Regions from separate parts of the Brevibacillus sp. TJ4 genome, predicted to be linked through region 2. Evidence: predicted binding sites of a transcription regulator. Region 2 holds the regulator's gene; the other holds the start of a gene.
The links. The regulator CtsR, encoded in region 2, represses protease genes until heat stress. The targets are predictions, from matches to a motif close to ATGGTCAATAAAGGTCAAACA.
Positions count from the first base shown of each region.

Region 1: clpP (ATP-dependent Clp endopeptidase proteolytic subunit ClpP) is a predicted target of CtsR. The motif match lies at 2,082-2,102, and genes of this name have one in related genera.

Region 1 is NZ_CP185865.1:450,409-453,823, forward strand. Features, by position in the region: gene ACAF76_RS02020 (hypothetical protein) at 1-10, shown strand, start outside; gene ACAF76_RS02025 (PQQ-dependent sugar dehydrogenase) at 200-1,363, shown strand; gene clpP (ATP-dependent Clp endopeptidase proteolytic subunit ClpP) at 1,424-2,026, opposite strand; gene ACAF76_RS02035 (hypothetical protein) at 2,179-2,424, opposite strand; gene ACAF76_RS02040 (copper amine oxidase N-terminal domain-containing protein) at 2,599-3,051, shown strand; gene ACAF76_RS02045 (branched-chain amino acid ABC transporter substrate-binding protein) at 3,262-3,415, shown strand, end outside.
Region 2 is NZ_CP185865.1:4,181,863-4,185,277, forward strand. Features, by position in the region: gene ACAF76_RS20585 (protein arginine kinase) at 1-826, opposite strand, end outside; gene ACAF76_RS20590 (UvrB/UvrC motif-containing protein) at 846-1,364, opposite strand; gene ACAF76_RS20595 (CtsR family transcriptional regulator) at 1,387-1,851, opposite strand; gene ACAF76_RS20600 (HAD family hydrolase) at 2,036-2,722, opposite strand; gene ACAF76_RS20605 (deoxyribonuclease IV) at 3,009-3,415, shown strand, end outside.

The DNA of each region.
Region 1 (3,415 bases), 620 kb from region 2:
GGACGAGTAGCGAGAAACAGCCGCAAAACAGATGATACAGGCCGAGTGACCGGAGCCGATGTGCCCGGATGCTCGGCTTTTCCGCGTCAGGGATGGAAAAGAGCTGCTGCGGTTTGTATACTGGACAAAAAGAAGTGAGACGGGAATGAAGGGGATCGTTGCAAGAAGGAATACAGGTTCTGCAGGGAGGGGAAGAGGTATGAAGAAAAAAGGATTTGTGATGGCAGCACTCGTCGGAAGTCTGCTCTTGATGGCGTGCGAGCAAACGAGTCTGGGTACTGGCGGGCAACAGCAGCCGACACAGCAGGTCCCGGGGACGGGGGCAAGCGAACAGCCAGTCGAGGAGCAACTGCCGTATCAGGCGGAGGTGCTGGCTGCTGATCTGAATGTGCCGTGGGCGATCGAGATCGCAGAAGACGGGCGGATTTTCTTTACGGAGCGACCCGGGAATGTACGGGTGATCGCGGATGGCAAGCTGCTTGAGGAACCGCTGATTTCTTTCCCGGCGCCGTTCGTCAGCCAGGGGGAAGGAGGATTGCTCGGACTCGCTCTCGATCCGCAGTTTGCCGACAATCACTATCTGTACGTCTACCATACGTACCGCGAAGAAGAGCAGACGTACAACCGCGTCCTGCGCTTGCGGGAAGAAGCGAACCGGGCTTACGTCGACAAAGTGCTGATCGACCGAATTCCCGGTGATTCCATCCACAATGGCGGACGGATCAAGATCGGTCCCGATCAGATGATGTACATCACTACGGGCGATGCCAGCGATCCGCAGCTTTCCCAGGACCCCGCCAGTCTGGCAGGCAAGATTCTCCGCCTCCATCTGGACGGCAACATTCCGGCAGACAATCCGTTTCCGAATTCACCAGTCTACAGTTGGGGAAACCGAAATCCGCAGGGCATCGCCTGGAATCAGGCCAATGGTCAGTTGTACAGCTCCGAGCATGGCTCGTCGGCGCACGATGAAATCAACCGGATCGAAAAGGGCGCAAATTACGGCTGGCCGAACATCCGCGGTGACGAGCAGGCAGACGGCATGAAAACCCCGATCGTTCACAGCGGCACGACGACGTGGGCGCCCTCGGGCATGACGTTTGTGAGCGAGGGACCGTGGGCCGGGCAGCTTCTGGTCGCCAACTTGCGCGGGCAACAACTGCTGCGCATCAGCCTGGAAGACGACACGGTAAAGGAAGTGGTACCGTTGTTTCCCGGCGAGTACGGACGGATTCGGGATGTGTACGAAGGGCCTGACGGGTCGCTGTACGTGTTGACCAACAACCGCGACGGCAGGGGGAATCCCGCCCAGGACGACGACAAAATCATTCGCCTCGTCCCGCAATTTGCGGCGACGCCATAGGCGAATGGCATGAAAAAACACCCGCTTGCAGGCAGCGGGTGTTTTCGTTATTCGTTGCGCTTATTTCTTGTCCTTGTCGGTAGGCTCAGCCGTGATGACTTTGTCGATCAGGCCGTACTCTACCGCTTGTGCAGCAGACAGGAAATTGTCGCGGTCGGTGTCTTTTTCGATCCGTTCCAGTGGCTGACCAGTCCGCTCAGCCAGGATGCGGTTCAGATGGTCGCGCATTCGCAAAATCCGCTTGGCCGCGATCTCGATATCGCTCGCTTGCCCTTGTGCACCGCCAAGAGGCTGGTGAATCATAACCTCGCTGTTCGGCAGGGCAAAACGCTTGCCTTTCGCCCCTGCAGCCAGCAGGAATGCCCCCATCGAGGCAGCCATACCCACGCAAATGGTGGAGACATCCGGTTTGATGAAGTTCATCGTATCGTAGATCGCCATACCGGCTGTAATCGAACCGCCAGGGCTGTTGATGTAGAGATGAATATCCTTGTCAGGGTCCTCTGCTTGCAGGAACAGCAATTGAGCTACCACAATATTCGCTACTGTATCGTTAATCGGGGTACCCAGAAAGATGATGCGATCCTTGAGCAGGCGCGAGTAAATATCGTAAGCACGTTCACCGCGGTTGGTCTGTTCAATAACGGTTGGAATCAAATTCATGTGCATCTAGTCTTCCTCCTCTCTTTGTAAGAATATCATACACAAAAGGCAATTAAAGGTCAATAAAGGTCAAACACTTCTATGTATCCCTTCCCTACACATGTTTGCCAGTTCTTCCTCGCTTAAACATCGGACGTGAGGAAATTCCTCGCTCACGTTTCTTCGTCTGCGGGCTTTTCTCCTTCCTCCGCGTCGGACAGCTCTACCGTGAGGCGCAGTTGGGCAGTCATCTTCTTTCCCTTGATGATCGTGTAGTCGTCGATTTCCTTGTTTTTCAATTGCTGAATCGCTTCGCCGAGAGCCTGTTCATCCGCGTACGGCTGGATGGTGAGCAGGCATTCCTCGTCGCTGGCTTCCTGATAAATCAGATATAGACGTTCGCCTTTTATCGTCAACATCCTCCTTTTACACTTATCCACATAGTTATCCACAGATTGTGCACAAAAACACCTGTTCGCGGGATAGACAGCCGCAAAAGCACAGGTGGTATGAAACAGAAAAACGCTTCATATGGTATGAACAGGACTTTTACATACTTCTCATTAGTATGGACAAAAAGGGAGTGTATAACGATGTTGCGAAAAGTATCAGCTCTACTGCTCACGGCTGCTTTGCTGACGGGAAGTGTGGCAGCGACAGCGGCACTCGGCGTGACGACAGGCGTGCGCCAGGAAGCGAATGTGAAACTGAACGGGAGAGCGTTCGAGGGAGAAATCGTCATCGAAAACGGAGTCGTCTACGTCAACGCAAGCAAACTCGCTACTGCCTTGGGCGGCTCGGCAGCATGGGACAACATGATCGAGTCCGTCCTGATTGCAAAAGACGGCACGTATGCGCTGCGCATGTACAAAGACAGCACCTTCGCCTATAAAAATGGCGAAGAGACCCGGGTGCCCCATCCGCTGCGGACGATTCCGGGAGCCGTCCTCGTCCCGCTCGGTTTTACGGCTGCAGAGCTGGGGGCTACGGTAACGTATGACGAGGCAAGCCAGACGTATCAAGTAGAATTTCCAATCCAAAAGTAAGAGGGACATATATTATTTGTGTGTGTATCAATACCTGATATAAAAAACGATGGCAAAGCAAGCAGGACCGCTCCAGCAATGCGTAGGCGGTCCTCTTTATTGGGTGAGTTATTTTTTATTGAAAACACAAATCTCTATTGCAAATTTTCCCATTTGTCATACAATTAGGTATACAGTTTGTCCACATAGCAAAGAGGGGGATGCATGCAAATGAGAAAAAAGAAATCGATTGCGATGTGTGCAACAGTATTTGCGCTGAGCGCGATGCTGGCTGGATGTGGCGGCGGAAGCACACAAGCACCAAGCCCGGAACCTAACAACAATACCGGGGACAGCAATACAGGAGCGGCCGATAGCGGCAACC
Region 2 (3,415 bases):
CGTAGGAGCGAAAAATCTTGTCTTCCAGCGTGATCCGGGTATGCTCCATCAAGTATTCGCGGGCGACGCGTTCTTGCTCGATGATCTGTCTGGCTACACCGTACAGGTTGGAGAGAATGTCGTTTTCCGACATGCCCAGCGTGACCTGGTTGGAGAGCTGGAACAGATTGCCCATCGCCTCGCTGCCTTCGCCGTAGATGCCGCGGACGACCAGCCCGACCTGATTGATCGCTTGCAGGATGCGGTTGATCTGCTGGGTCATCACGAGAGCCGGCAAGTGCAGCATGACAGAAGCGCGTATCCCTGTGCCGACGTTGGTCGGGCAGCTCGTGAGATAGCCTCGTTTTTCATCAAACGCGTACGTCAACTGCTTCTCGAAAATATCATCCATTTTCGTGCCGACTTCCCACGCTTCGTTCAGGCGAAAGCCCGGCAAAAGCACCTGGATGCGAATATGGTCTTCTTCATTTATCATAATGCTGACTGATTCATCAGGACTTAGCAAGACCGCCCCTTTTCTGGACTCCTCAGCCAGATGTGGACTGATGAGATGCTTTTCGACCAGCACCTTTTTTTCCAAAGGGTTTACCTGATCCATTTGAATCAGTTGCAGGTTGTATTGCTTGCGCATGGACTCGGAGTTGCTTACTTCGGTTACTTTTCTTACTACTTCTTCCGCCTGGGAATCTGTAGCCAAGAGCGGAAAAGGATGCTGGCGCAAGTTGCGCGCAATACGCAACCGTGTACTGATCACGATGTCGGAATCAGGGCCTTCGCCTCTCATCCAATTGCTCCACGGGTTTTGCATAAACTGCTGTAGGCCCATGACCAGCTAACCTCCCTTGTTACGATTGTGACATTTTTTGTTCAAGTACGCGGATTCGATCGCGCATCTCTGCCGCCTTCTCGAATTCCTCGCTGGCAACATAGCGTTGCAACGCACTTTTCAACTGCTCCAGCTCTTTGCGGATTTTGATCTGTCCGCCCGTGCGCTCCGGTACCTTGCCGATGTGCTGGGTGTTGCCGTGGATGCGGCGAAAAAGCGGATCGAGCTTATCGCCCAAAAATGTGTAACAATCGCTGCAACCAAATCGACCGCTTTTGCTGAACTGCGCGTAGGTAAGTCCGCATGTCTCGCAGCGGATCGGCTTGTTTGCCGCCGAATCGCGCCCATTTTTTTGCATCGGGTCAAATTTTAGCAACCCTGACAGGAGATTATTGATGCTGAAGTTGTGAAAGCCGGTGAATACATCCCCTTTTTCCTGCGCACATTGCTCGCAAATATGGTATTCGTTCTTTTCTCCATTTACGATTTTCGTCAGATGAAGCGTAGCCGGTCTTTGCCCACATTCTTCACAGTTCATCACTATCCCTCCCTTACCATACTCACCTTGACAAAATCGCGGCAATCAACTGCTTTAAAATATTTGCCCGCAATCGATCGCGAATCTCCGGTTTGATCGTCAGTACATTGCGTGAGGTTGCCACTTTCATCAACGTCGCTTCCCGCAGACTGACCAAACCGTCTTCCAGCAATCGCTCGATAATCGCATTCCCGACATTTTGGGTGATGCTTTCGCCGATCAGTTCTTCTGTCAAAAGCTCTTGCAAGCGGGCCTTGCTGACGATCTGGACTTTGCGGATTCGGATGTACCCGCCGCCGCCGCGCTTGCTCTCGACGATATACCCTTTTTGCAAGGTAAAGCGAGTATTGATGACGTAGTTGATCTGAGATGGCACACACTGAAAAAGGTCGGCAATTTCGCTACGCTGAATCTCGACGGAACCGGTGGGACTCTCGGTTATGATGTTTTTCAAGTGCTGCTCAATGATGTCCGAGATATTACGCATGTCACCGCCTCCTATCCAATGTGGTTTGACTATTGACTTTGACTATCTTTGACTTTAATTATAATGCGTTTGCTGTATCGTTGCAAGTGGTCGCTGCACTTTGCTTACGTCCTTCTACATGTACTAGTGTAGGCAAATTATCTGCGCTTAAATCAAACAAAAAACCACTCCGGACGGAATGGTTTCAGGACTGCCTATGTTGCGGTTTGTAAGGTGGTGGCAAATGGTTCAGCAGCTCGCTGAAGCTGGCGATAAGTCTGTCTGCGCCATCGAGCTCGCCCTCCCCGGCAAAGCCAAAATCACAGCCGATCGTAAACAGGCCGTTCGCCTTCCCTGCTTCGATGTCGGAGCGTCTGTCCCCGACCATGACCGCCTGCTTGATCTCGTAATCGCGCAGCAGCTTGCCGACCAGATCGTTTTTGGAGCGGGTCTGAAAACGTCCGGCCGAATACAGATCGGTGAACAGGTCAGTCAGTCCGTACTCGGCGCAGATCGCCTCGATGTATTTTTCCTGGCCGTTGCTGGCTACAAACAACGGGATGCCTTGCTCATGCAAATGGTGCAGCGTCTCCACCACTCCGGGGTACAGTTCTGTCACCCGTTCGTGGATCAGCTTGATTTCGTTTTGCAGCAGCAAGCGATCGGCGGCATGCTGGACTTCTTCGACTGCTCCGGGGAGCAAAGTGTTCCACACCTGCTCGACCGTCATCCCCAGTACACTGACTAGTTGCTCTTCGCTCGGAGTGGGACCATCCCAAATTCCTTGCTCGCGAAGCTGGTCAAAGGTCCGCTGGAAGGCCGGGGTCGATAATGTTTCGGTTTGCAAAAGCGTGCCGTCCATGTCAAACAGGATCGCATAGGAAATCGCCAAGAAACGGTTCCTCCTCCCAACACGATAACTCGAATCGAACACACCTTCCTGACTGTTATCGTCCAGAAGGTTTTCCTTTATTCTTTCCAAACTGTGGGTGTGTTCATTGTGGATATGTATGTGGATAGCCTACCATAATTGTGACATGAGGGAAAAGCATTCCTCGCCACCCAAAAACAAGCCCGAGCCATTCGCGGATCAGATTGGACGAAATGGCCAGAATGCGTTACTTTTAGGTAAGTGCTTTTTGATCTGGAACATCCCCCAAAGGAGGAATGGAATCACTATGCTTAAAATCGGATCACACGTCTCATTCTCCGGCAAAGGTTTGCTCAATGCCGCTGAAGAAGCCGTCGGTTACGGTTCCAGCACGTTTATGATTTATACCGGGGCCCCGCAAAACACGCGGCGCAAACCGATTGAGGAGCAATACGTAGACGAAGGGAAAGCGGTGATGGACAAGCACAACATCGACGAGATCGTCGTCCACGCCCCTTACATTATCAATCTCGGCTCCTATAAAGAAGATACGTTTGAACTGGCCGTACGCTTTCTCCAGGAAGAAATCCGCCGGACAGACTACCTGGGTGTGAAAAATATCGTTCTCCATCCGGGCGCCTACACAGACAAGGATGTCGAGTTCGGCATTGCCCGCATCGCCGAAGGATTGAACCAGGTACTGAGCGGGGTAAA